3 regions of the Desulfosporosinus youngiae DSM 17734 genome follow, and region 3 is predicted to be linked to each of the others. Evidence: a T-box and tRNA genes for the amino acid it is inferred to sense, from the RefSeq annotation. Region 3 holds a T-box; the other regions hold tRNA genes.

Region 1 (4,226 bases), 2.6 Mb from region 3:
TTAAGACGTGGCATCGCGACTTAAGGAAAGATGGCCTCTGTATATGCTATCGATTATGGATGGACCCGCGTCTGATTAGCTGGTTGGTGGGGTAAAGGCCTACCAAGGCGACGATCAGTAGCCGGCCTGAGAGGGTGAACGGCCACACTGGGACTGAGACACGGCCCAGACTCCTACGGGAGGCAGCAGTGGGGAATCTTCCGCAATGGACGAAAGTCTGACGGAGCAACGCCGCGTGTATGATGAAGGTCTTCGGATTGTAAAGTACTGTCTTTGGGGAAGAACGGTGAGGTTGAAAATATTGATTTCACATGACGGTACCCAAGGAGGAAGCCCCGGCTAACTACGTGCCAGCAGCCGCGGTAATACGTAGGGGGCAAGCGTTGTCCGGAATTATTGGGCGTAAAGGGCGCGTAGGCGGATTTTTAAGTCTGGTGTGAAAGATCAGGGCTCAACCCTGAGAGTGCATCGGAAACTGGAGATCTTGAGGACAGGAGAGGAAAGTGGAATTCCACGTGTAGCGGTGAAATGCGTAGATATGTGGAGGAACACCAGTGGCGAAGGCGACTTTCTGGACTGTAACTGACGCTGAGGCGCGAAAGCGTGGGGAGCAAACAGGATTAGATACCCTGGTAGTCCACGCCGTAAACGATGAGTGCTAGGTGTAGAGGGTATCGACCCCTTCTGTGCCGCAGTTAACACAATAAGCACTCCGCCTGGGGAGTACGGCCGCAAGGTTGAAACTCAAAGGAATTGACGGGGGCCCGCACAAGCGGTGGAGCATGTGGTTTAATTCGACGCAACGCGAAGAACCTTACCAAGGCTTGACATCCTCTGAACCCCGTGGAAACATGGGGGTGCCCTTCGGGGAGCAGAGAGACAGGTGGTGCATGGTTGTCGTCAGCTCGTGTCGTGAGATGTTGGGTTAAGTCCCGCAACGAGCGCAACCCCTGTATTTAGTTGCTAACAAGTGAGGTTGAGCACTCTAGATAGACTGCCGGTGATAAACCGGAGGAAGGTGGGGATGACGTCAAATCATCATGCCCCTTATGTCTTGGGCTACACACGTGCTACAATGGCCGGTACAGACGGAAGCGAAGCCGTGAGGTGAAGCCAATCCGAGAAAGCCGGTCTCAGTTCGGATTGCAGGCTGCAACTCGCCTGCATGAAGTCGGAATCGCTAGTAATCGCAGGTCAGCATACTGCGGTGAATACGTTCCCGGGCCTTGTACACACCGCCCGTCACACCACGAAAGTCTGCAACACCCGAAGCCGGTGAGGTAACCCGAAAGGGAGCTAGCCGTCGAAGGTGGGGCCGATGATTGGGGTGAAGTCGTAACAAGGTAGCCGTATCGGAAGGTGCGGCTGGATCACCTCCTTTCTAAGGAGAACGGTTTAGAGCTTAGGCTTTAGACGAACATCCTATTGGTCGGTTCTTTCGGAGAGCAAGGTTGAGAAGCTGAGTTTGATGAGAGATCAATACGAGTCGAAAGACTCAAGACGAGGGATCGGCAACTCATTGGAGAGAGCTGTTGTTTAGTTTTGAGAGACCAGGTAATCGAGGCTCAATATTCGAGGTTCGAATGGAAATTCGCTCCGCGGATGGTGAATTGAGATGATCGGTGAAATGGAAACTCACAAATTAATTAAGTTCGAATATAGTAGTAAGACAGAGATTCCAAATGCCGCAAGGCATATCAAAATCGAAAATTGATCTACTAAACTTCGAATATCGAAATGGGCCTGTAGCTCAGTTGGTTAGAGCGCACGACTGATAATCGTGAGGTCGATGGTTCGAATCCATCTAGGCCCACCAATGGGGGTATAGCTCAGCTGGGAGAGCACCTGCCTTGCAAGCAGGGGGTCAGCGGTTCGATCCCGCTTACCTCCACCATTATCGAGGTTCGAGGCACGAAGTCCGATGTTCGAAAGAACTTAGACTCTGGTGCAAAGAATTTCGGCCATGTTCTTTGAAAACTGCATAGAGAAAGAAACTAGTAAAGTCAAAGAATTCACATCAAAACGCAAGTTTTGAGTAAACCTAGACGTAGCGATCAACTAGGTCAAGCTACTAAGGGCGTACGGTGGATGCCTAGGCGCTAAGAGTCGAAGAAGGGCGCGGTTAACAGCGAAATGCCACGGGGAATCGTAAGCAGGTTTTGATCCGTGGATACCCGAATGGGGCAACCCAACCGGAGTCATGTCCGGTTATCCTCAACTGAATACATAGGTTGATGAAGACAACCCGGGGAACTGAAACATCTAAGTACCCGGAGGAAAAGAAAGAATCATCGATTCCCTGAGTAGCGGCGAGCGAAACGGGAAGAGCCCAAACCGAATCCTTCGGGATTCGGGGTTGTAGGACCCTCTTTTAAGAATGGTTCCTTAGCTGAACAGGACTGGAACGTCCGGGCAGAGAAGGTAAGACCCCTGTAAACGAAAAGGAACCAAACTGTGAGGGAATCCTGAGTACCGCGGGACACGTGAAACCCCGTGGGAAGCAGGGAGGACCACCTCCCAAGGCTAAATACTACTTAGCGACCGATAGCGAACCAGTACCGTGAGGGAAAGGTGAAAAGCACCTCGGAAGAGGAGTGAAAAAGAACCTGAAACCGTGCGCTTACAAGCAGTCACAGCACGTTGGTGTAGTGGCGTGCCTTTTGTAGAATGAACCGGCGAGTTACGGTATGCAGCGAGGTTAAGGCGGGAAGCCGGAGCCGAAGCGAAAGCGAGTCTGAAGAGGGCGAAAGTTGCATGCTGTAGACCCGAAACCGTGTGATCTACCCATGGCCAGGGTGAAGGTGGGGTAAAACCCACTGGAGGCCCGAACTCACTGTCGTTGAAAAGGCAGGGGATGAGCTGTGGGTAGGGGTGAAATGCCAATCGAACACGGAGATAGCTGGTTCTCCCCGAAATAGCTTTAGGGCTAGCCTCAATTGATGAGCGATGGCGGTAGAGCACTGAATAGGCTAGGGGCCTTACCAGGTTACCGAACCTTATCAAACTCCGAATGCCATTGGATTTAGATTGGGAGTCAGACTGTGGGGGATAAGCTTCATAGTCGAAAGGGAAACAGCCCAGACCATCAGCTAAGGTCCCAAAGTATACACTAAGTGGGAAAGGATGTGGAATTGCACAGACAACCAGGATGTTGGCTCAGAAGCAGCCACCATTTAAAGAGTGCGTAATAGCTCACTGGTCGAGTGGTTCTGCGCCGAAAATGTAACGGGGCTCAAGTGTATCACCGAAGCTATGGCTTGCGCTTGATGCGCAGGGGTAGGGGAGCGTTCTATCAGCAGAGAAGTCATTCTGTAAGGAATGGTGGAGTGGATAGAAGTGAGAATGCCGGTATGAGTATGCGAAAAGGAAGGTGAGAATCCTTCCCGCCGAAAATCTAAGGTTTCCTGGGGAAGGCTCGTCCGCCCAGGGTAAGTCGGGACCTAAGCCGAGGCCGAAAGGCGTAGGTGATGGACAACTGGCTGAAATTCCAGTACCACCTGGAAATGTCTGAGCAATGGGGTGACACAGAAGGATAGGTTAAGCGTGCCGTTGGTCGAGCACGCCCAAGCGAGTAGGAGGTAGGGTAGGCAAATCCGCCCTGCGAGACTCTGAGACGTGATGGGGAGCGAACATAAGTAGCGAAGTAACCGACTCCAGGCTGTCAAGAAAAACCTCTAGTGAGTGACCAGGTGCCCGTACCGTAAACCGACACAGGTAGATGGGGTGAGAATCCTAAGGCGCGCGAGAAAACCCTCGTTAAGGAACTCGGCAAAATAGCCCCGTAACTTCGGGAGAAGGGGCGCTCACTGAAGAGTGAGCCGCAGAGAAATGGTCCAGGCGACTGTTTAACAAAAACACAGGTCCCTGCGAATCCGAAAGGAGAAGTATAGGGGCTGACACCTGCCCGGTGCTGGAAGGTTAAGAGGAGAGGTTAGGGGCAACCCGAAGCTTTGAATTGAAGCCCCAGTAAACGGCGGCCGTAACTATAACGGTCCTAAGGTAGCGAAATTCCTTGTCAGGTAAGTTCTGACCCGCACGAAAGGTGTAACGATCTGGACACTGTCTCAACGAGGGACTCGGCGAAATTGTAATACCCGTGAAGATGCGGGTTACCTGCGACAGGACAGAAAGACCCCATGGAGCTTTACTGCAGCTTGACATTGGATTTTGGTATAAAATGTACAGGATAGGTGGGAGACGGAGAAGCTAGGGCGCCAGCCTTGGTG
Region 2 (4,226 bases), 990 kb from region 3:
GGCGGCGTGCCTAACACATGCAAGTCGAACGGAGACTTTCGAAGAGTTTACTTAGAGAAAGTCTTAGTGGCGGACGGGTGAGTAACGCGTGGGTAACCTACCCATAAAGCCGGGACAACCCTTGGAAACGAGGGCTAATACCGGATAATCTTAAGATGTGGCATCACGACTTAAGGAAAGATGGCCTCTGAATATGCTATCGATTATGGATGGACCCGCGTCTGATTAGCTGGTTGGTGGGGTAAAGGCCTACCAAGGCGACGATCAGTAGCCGGCCTGAGAGGGTGAACGGCCACACTGGGACTGAGACACGGCCCAGACTCCTACGGGAGGCAGCAGTGGGGAATCTTCCGCAATGGACGAAAGTCTGACGGAGCAACGCCGCGTGTATGATGAAGGTCTTCGGATTGTAAAGTACTGTCTTTGGGGAAGAACGGTCTTCTTGAGAATATTGAGAGGACATGACGGTACCCAAGGAGGAAGCCCCGGCTAACTACGTGCCAGCAGCCGCGGTAATACGTAGGGGGCAAGCGTTGTCCGGAATTATTGGGCGTAAAGGGCGCGTAGGCGGATTTTTAAGTCTGGTGTGAAAGATCAGGGCTCAACCCTGAGAGTGCATCGGAAACTGGAGATCTTGAGGACAGGAGAGGAAAGTGGAATTCCACGTGTAGCGGTGAAATGCGTAGATATGTGGAGGAACACCAGTGGCGAAGGCGACTTTCTGGACTGTAACTGACGCTGAGGCGCGAAAGCGTGGGGAGCAAACAGGATTAGATACCCTGGTAGTCCACGCCGTAAACGATGAGTGCTAGGTGTAGAGGGTATCGACCCCTTCTGTGCCGCAGTTAACACAATAAGCACTCCGCCTGGGGAGTACGGCCGCAAGGTTGAAACTCAAAGGAATTGACGGGGGCCCGCACAAGCGGTGGAGCATGTGGTTTAATTCGACGCAACGCGAAGAACCTTACCAAGGCTTGACATCCTCTGAACCCCGCGGAAACATGGGGGTGCCCTTCGGGGAGCAGAGAGACAGGTGGTGCATGGTTGTCGTCAGCTCGTGTCGTGAGATGTTGGGTTAAGTCCCGCAACGAGCGCAACCCCTGTATTTAGTTGCTAACAAGTAAGGTTGAGCACTCTAGATAGACTGCCGGTGATAAACCGGAGGAAGGTGGGGATGACGTCAAATCATCATGCCCCTTATGTCTTGGGCTACACACGTGCTACAATGGCCGGTACAGACGGAAGCGAAGCCGTGAGGTGAAGCCAATCCGAGAAAGCCGGTCTCAGTTCGGATTGCAGGCTGCAACTCGCCTGCATGAAGTCGGAATCGCTAGTAATCGCAGGTCAGCATACTGCGGTGAATACGTTCCCGGGCCTTGTACACACCGCCCGTCACACCACGAAAGTCTGCAACACCCGAAGCCGGTGAGGTAACCCGAAAGGGAGCTAGCCGTCGAAGGTGGGGCCGATGATTGGGGTGAAGTCGTAACAAGGTAGCCGTATCGGAAGGTGCGGCTGGATCACCTCCTTTCTAAGGAGAACGGTTTAGAGCTCAGGCTTTAGACGAACATCCTATTGGTCGGTTCTTTCGGAGAGCAAAGTTGAGAAACTGAGTTTGACGAGAGATCAACAAAGAGTCGCAAGACTCAAGCCGAGGGATCGGCAACTCATTGGAGAGAGCTGTTGTTTAGTTTTGAGAGACCAGGTAATCGTGGTTCGAATGGAGAATTAAGAGTCACGATTAGTAATGGGAACTCAGCAAATTTAATGGGCCTGTAGCTCAGTTGGTTAGAGCGCACGACTGATAATCGTGAGGTCGATGGTTCGAATCCATCTAGGCCCACCAATTCAAGAAGTCAGAGGGCAGAAGCCGGAGGTCAGCAATGACCGAGCAGAACCGGTGTCATATGAACGTATGAACTGAATTTTGACGACTAACATCGAAAATGGGGGTATAGCTCAGCTGGGAGAGCACCTGCCTTGCAAGCAGGGGGTCAGCGGTTCGATCCCGCTTACCTCCACCATTGTTTTTATAAGTGTTCTTTGAAAACTGCATAGAGAAGAAAACTAGTAAAGTCAAAGAATTCACATCAAAACGCAAGTTTTGAGTAAACCTAGACGTAGCGATCAATAGGTCAAGCTACTAAGGGCGTACGGTGGATGCCTAGGCGCTAAGAGTCGAAGAAGGGCGCGGTTAACAGCGAAATGCCACGGGGAATCGTAAGCAGGTCTTGATCCGTGGATACCCGAATGGGGCAACCCAACCGGAGTCATGTCCGGTTATCCTCAACTGAATACATAGGTTGATGAAGACAACCCAGGGAACTGAAACATCTAAGTACCTGGAGGAAAAGAAAGAATCATCGATTCCCTGAGTAGCGGCGAGCGAAACGGGAAGAGCCCAAACCGAATCCTTCGGGATTCGGGGTTGTAGGACCCTCTTTTAAGTGAAGATCTCTAGCTGAAGAAGACTGGAATGTCTCGGCAAAGAAGGTAACACCCCTGTAAACGAAAGAGAACTAAACTGTGAGGGAATCCTGAGTACCGCGGGACACGTGAAACCCCGTGGGAAGCAGGGAGGACCACCTCCCAAGGCTAAATACTACTTAGCGACCGATAGCGAACCAGTACCGTGAGGGAAAGGTGAAAAGCACCTCGGAAGAGGAGTGAAAAAGAACCTGAAACCGTACGCTTACAAGCAGTCACAGCACGTTAGTGTAGTGGCGTGCCTTTTGTAGAATGAACCGGCGAGTTACGGTATGCAGCGAGGTTAAGGCGGGAAGCCGGAGCCGAAGCGAAAGCGAGTCTGAAAAGGGCGAAAGTTGCATGCTGTAGACCCGAAACCGTGTGATCTACCCATGGCCAGGGTGAAGGTGGGGTAAAACCCACTGGAGGCCCGAACTCACTGTCGTTGAAAAGGCAGGGGATGAGCTGTGGGTAGGGGTGAAATGCCAATCGAACACGGAGATAGCTGGTTCTCCCCGAAATAGCTTTAGGGCTAGCCTCAATTGATGAGCGATGGCGGTAGAGCACTGAATAGGCTAGGGGCCTTACCAGGTTACCGAACCTTATCAAACTCCGAATGCCATTGGATTTAGATTGGGAGTCAGACTGTGGGGGATAAGCTTCATAGTCGAAAGGGAAACAGCCCAGACCATCAGCTAAGGTCCCAAAGTATACACTAAGTGGGAAAGGATGTGGAATTGCACAGACAACCAGGATGTTGGCTCAGAAGCAGCCACCATTTAAAGAGTGCGTAATAGCTCACTGGTCGAGTGGTTCTGCGCCGAAAATGTAACGGGGCTCAAGTGTATCACCGAAGCTATGGCTTGCGCTTGATGCGCAGGGGTAGGGGAGCGTTCTATCAGCAGAGAAGTCATTCTGTAAGGAATGGTGGAGTGGATAGAAGTGAGAATGCCGGTATGAGTATGCGAAAAGGAAGGTGAGAATCCTTCCCGCCGAAAATCTAAGGTTTCCTGGGGAAGGCTCGTCCGCCCAGGGTAAGTCGGGACCTAAGCCGAGGCCGAAAGGCGTAGGTGATGGACAACTGGCTGAAATTCCAGTACCACCTGGAAATGTCTGAGCAATGGGGTGACACAGAAGGATAGGTTAAGCGTGCCGTTGGTCGAGCACGCCCAAGCGAGTAGGAGGTAGGGTAGGCAAATCCGCCCTGCGATACTCTGAGACGTGATGGGGAGCGAACATAAGTAGCGAAGTAACCGACTCCAGGCTGTCAAGAAAAACCTCTAGTGAGTGACCAGGTGCCCGTACCGTAAACCGACACAGGTAGATGGGGTGAGAATCCTAAGGCGCGCGAGAAAACCCTCGTTAAGGAACTCGGCAAAATAGCCCCGTAACTTCGGGAGAAGGGGCGCTCACTGAAGAGTGAGCCGCAGAGAAATGGTCCAGGCGACTGTTTAACAAAAACACAGGTCCCTGCAAATCCGAAAGGAGAAGTATAGGGGCTGACACCTGCCCGGTGCTGGAAGGTTAAGAGGAGAGGTTAGGGGCAACCCGAAGCTTTGAATTGAAGCCCCAGTAAACGGCGGCCGTAACTATAACGGTCCTAAGGTAGCGAAATTCCTTGTCAGGTAAGTTCTGACCCGCACGAAAGGTGTAACGATCTGGACACTGTCTCAACGAGGGACTCGGCGAAATTGTAATACCCGTGAAGATGCGGGTTACCTGCGACAGGACAGAAAGACCCCATGGAGCTTTACTGCAGC
Region 3 (4,226 bases):
TTTTTCCTTCAACATAAAGTCTGTCCTTAGCAATATCCAGATAAACAGCACTTAATTCAATGGTACAGAAATTATGAATGGTATGATAAGCCCAATGGAATTCATAACTCTCATATCCAAGCAGAACCCGTTCAACGACTTTAGATAGCTTAAGCAAAGCCCAGCGATCAATTTCCTGAAGTTCTTGATAACTCACCTTATCTTTGGCCGGATCGAAATCATTGAGGTTACTTAGCAGGAAACGCATGGTATTACGAATTTTACGATAGGCTTCAGACATTTGCTTCATAATACGCGGAGAAGCAGCAACATCATTTTTATAATCCACGGAACTTACCCAGAGCCGCAGAATGTCCGCACCTAATTCCTGAACAACCTTAAGAGGATCGACTCCATTGCCCAGAGATTTTGACATCTTGCGACCTTGCTCATCAACGACGAAACCATGAGTAAGCACATTTCGATAAGGTGCTTGACCAAAAGCAGCAACTGAAGTTGATAACGATGAATTGAACCAGCCACGGTGCTGATCTGACCCTTCCAGGTAGAGATCCGCTGGCCAGGCAAGCTCAGCCCGCTGCTTTAAGACGCCGGCATGGCTCGTTCCGGAATCAAACCAAACGTCCATAATATCCGTCTCCTTGCGGAATTTCGTACCGCCGCACTCACAAGCGGTTCCTTCAGGCAGCAATTCCGCAGGCGAATGGGCAAACCAAGCATCTGACCCTTCTTGACGGAAAAAGTCCTGAACCTTTGCTATGGTTTGGTCGTTCACCAACACATTTCCGCAATCTTCACAATAGAAAATAGGAATAGGAACCCCCCAAGTCCTTTGTCGGGAAATACACCAGTCTCCTCGATCTGCGATCATGTTAAAGATCCGGTCTCTTCCCCAGGCAGGAATCCAGCGAACCTTCTCAATCTCATCCAAGGCCGCTTGACGAAAGCCATCAATGGAAGCAAACCATTGTTCAGTTGCCCGGAAGATAATCGGGCTCTTGCAGCGCCAACAATGAGGATAACTATGTTTGATCGTTTCTTCAAGAACAAGATCTCCGGTGCCCTTAAGATCTTCTACGATCACAGGATTCGCCTTTTCTGTCTTAAGTCCGGCATAGGCCCCACCTTCTGACGTGAACTTTCCTCGATGATCAACCGGGCATAAGACGGGCAGCCCATATTGCTTACCAACTAAGAAGTCATCTTCCCCGTGGGCCGGTGCGGTGTGAACACAGCCTGTACCCGCTTCTAAGGTGACATGTTCTCCGCAGATGACCATGGAGTCACGATCCATGAGCGGATTTTTGCATAAGACTCCTTCAAGTTCCTTACCAGTGAGAGTCCTCTCAACCGGCAGTTCCAATTGCCATAAAGATCGTAAAGAATCCAGCATTCCCTCAGCAACCACCCAGTGTTCTTGCTGAGCACTGACCACAGCATAAGTCAACTCAGGATGTACACTGATCGCCAAGTTTGCGGGCAAGGTCCAAGGAGTCGTCGTCCAAATAACGACAAATGTATTTTCTTCGGTAAGGACACTCAACCCATTGCGTACTGCAAATTTAACGTAAATCGCTGTAGCGGGTTTATCTGCGTATTCTATTTCAGCCTCAGCCAGTGCCGTCTCACAAGAAGGGCACCAGTAGACAGGTTTTAACCCCTTATAAATATAACCTTTCTTGGTCATATCCCCAAAAACTCCGATTTGAGCGGCCTCGTACTCTTTTTGCAGCGTCAGATAAGGATGGTCCCAATCCCCGCGCACTCCAAGCCGCTTAAATTCCTCACGTTGAATCCCGACATATTTCTCAGCATAATCTTTACATTTCTGCCGAAATTCCAGAGCCGAGACCGCATGACGGTTGACTCCTAATTTCTTAATAACTTGTTGCTCAATAGGAAGCCCATGGGTATCCCATCCCGGCACATAAGGCGCATCAAAACCCATCATGGTTTTGTATTTGACAATGATATCTTTCAAGACTTTATTGATGGCATGCCCAAGATGAATATCTCCGTTCGCATAGGGCGGACCATCATGAAGGATAAATTTAGGTCGTCCTTCCCGGGCTTTCTGTACTTTTTCATAAAGCTTTTCTTCTTCCCAAGCTTTGAGGATTTCAGGTTCCTTTTTAGGAAGATTTCCTCGCATCGGGAAATCAGTTTCAGGTAGGTTTAATGTATCGCGATAATCCATTAATTGTTTTCCTCCTTTAAGATTTTAAGACTTAAGACTCCTTCGGGTCGGGCAGCTTCTCGCACATCCGTTCACTCAGCACTCCGAGCCTCGCCCACGCGCTTTCGGGGGAGCTTCGCCAAACCTCCGGGTAATACCTGAAGTGAACCCGTGGCTACGCTTCCCACGAAAGCTTTGTGCGCCTTACCGCCTCTACGTACGATGAGTTCACTCCTGTGCGAGAAGCTGCCTTCCTTTGAGGTCTTTTAATTTTTCAAGATAGTATAACTAAAAAACCCCACCCCTAAAAAGGGGCGAGATTATCACTCACGGTACCACCCTTGTCGCCATATAGCCACTCGGAAGTCTTTTAACGGAGACAAACCGAACAAAGCTTACTAAAATTCAGCGTTTCACTCCAAGGGGATTCTCTTTGTCGTTTCTCACGGGCTCACACCATACCCCGCTCGCTGTTGAGCTTATCTGACAAAGACTGTCCTTTTCAACGTGTCTATACATATTAATAGTATTAAACGTATTATTGGTATCAGTGCTATAAACTATACAATCAGTATCAATTATTAATCCTTTAAAATAACTTTTCGTAAGATAGAAACCAGTTTAGCTTGACCTTCAGAGTCGACCGGATCTACCATCCACAGACACAGGAAGGAAAACTTTCGGCTTCTCCACTCCTGAACAAAGGGGTTCATTTGATCTTTACATAGGTATAAATGCTTAGAATCTTGAGGAGGCGTCAAACTGACAACAACTCCACGCTGCTCCATTTCATCCATGGCTCTAAATGCACGATCCAATAAATCATCACTCCCAGTCATTAACACATCCCCAGAGCGAAAATGACTGTCCGCTTCCGCAAACCCCACGCTGAAAATTTTCGTATCCTTCTCATCTGCTTGAAAATGATCTGAATGTAAATGATCAATGGGGATAAGCTGAACCTCTTGACCCCCTACTTTGCCAACGTAAATCTCATTCTCATCCTGATGCAATCCAAATCCTTGAATGAGAAAGTTCGGAGATATCTCACTAATTAATCTATACATCGATGAAATCCTTCTCCTTCAAAGTCATCTATAGAACATTTTACCACAAAAATAAACAGATTCGCAACACTTCGCTATAATCACGTTAAGCTATGCCTTCATTCTTCTCCTGTAAAGCTTCCAGATCTAAGTGGGCTAACAGAAAAGACTTCAGCTGTGTGCGCAATAAATCACGTTTTCTTGAAAGACTCTGGATCTCTTCCTGTATTCTTTCCCACTTTTCCTGTGCTTCAGAAACTTTACTCAGTTTTTGATGCTCTGCCTCACGTAGTATAAGTGCTGCCTCTTGACGTGCCGCCTCTTTAACATCTTCAGCGGTTTTTTGAGCTAACACCAGCGTCTGTTGTAAAGTGTTCTCGATTTCACGAAAATGGCTGATTTCTGCTTCCAGCCTATTCGCTTTTTCTCGGAGTTCAAAATTTTCAGTATAGGCTGATTCAAATTCTTGACTGACGTTCTCAAGAAACTTTTCCACTTCTTCACATTGAAAGCCCCGAATGCCTTTGCGAAATGTTTTATTTCGAATATCGAGAGGTGTCATTTCCATTTTATCCCCTCCTAATGCCGTTGTGACCGGAAAAGTATGATTTGCCATGCTATTCGTTCTTTGCGCGTCTGAGTGCTTTCCAAAAGCTTAATTCGCCCATACCCCCGGCAAGAGATCATATCATCAGGCTGAGCTTCCGTATCCGCTTTGGACACCACAATGCCCCCTCTTCTGACCTTACCTTGAATTATCAATTCCTGTGCCGTACTCCTCGATACTTTAAAAGCATTAGCGATTACCGCATCCAGGCGTGATGAATTAACGGTAATACGCCGCTCTTCACCCTTATCAGGCAGCAAGTCCGGTTCACCGTTAGCAAGCAGAACCTCAATTTTCTCGCGTCCCGCCTGGGTCCAGTGGTTTAACAAAAAGGGAGCAATTTCTGAGGTCGTTGCAACATAAAAGCCACTCCTCCCAACCTGGATATCTCCAAAAA

What was found. A T-box is a leader RNA that pairs with one kind of tRNA and senses whether it is charged. The one in region 3 lies ahead of ileS (isoleucine--tRNA ligase), so its partner is inferred to be a tRNA-Ile.
Region 1: it has a tRNA-Ile gene. The T-box ahead of ileS (isoleucine--tRNA ligase) is inferred to sense a tRNA for this amino acid. The anticodon was not compared.
Region 2: it has a tRNA-Ile gene. The T-box ahead of ileS (isoleucine--tRNA ligase) is inferred to sense a tRNA for this amino acid. The anticodon was not compared.

What each region holds. Positions count from the first base shown of each region.
Region 1 is NZ_CM001441.1:2,168,538-2,172,763, forward strand. It holds rRNA gene DESYODRAFT_RS10190 (16S ribosomal RNA) at 1-1,381, shown strand, start outside; tRNA gene DESYODRAFT_RS10195 (tRNA-Ile) at 1,740-1,816, shown strand; tRNA gene DESYODRAFT_RS10200 (tRNA-Ala) at 1,819-1,894, shown strand; rRNA gene DESYODRAFT_RS10205 (23S ribosomal RNA) at 2,062-4,226, shown strand, end outside.
Region 2 is NZ_CM001441.1:107,834-112,059, forward strand. It holds rRNA gene DESYODRAFT_RS00535 (16S ribosomal RNA) at 1-1,531, shown strand, start outside; tRNA gene DESYODRAFT_RS00540 (tRNA-Ile) at 1,770-1,846, shown strand; tRNA gene DESYODRAFT_RS00545 (tRNA-Ala) at 1,949-2,024, shown strand; rRNA gene DESYODRAFT_RS00550 (23S ribosomal RNA) at 2,134-4,226, shown strand, end outside.
Region 3 is NZ_CM001441.1:4,773,836-4,778,061, forward strand. It holds gene ileS (isoleucine--tRNA ligase) at 1-2,197, opposite strand, end outside; T-box leader at 2,484-2,691, opposite strand; gene DESYODRAFT_RS22085 (hypothetical protein) at 2,758-3,243, opposite strand; gene DESYODRAFT_RS22090 (DivIVA domain-containing protein) at 3,329-3,790, opposite strand; gene DESYODRAFT_RS22095 (YlmH family RNA-binding protein) at 3,802-4,226, opposite strand, start outside.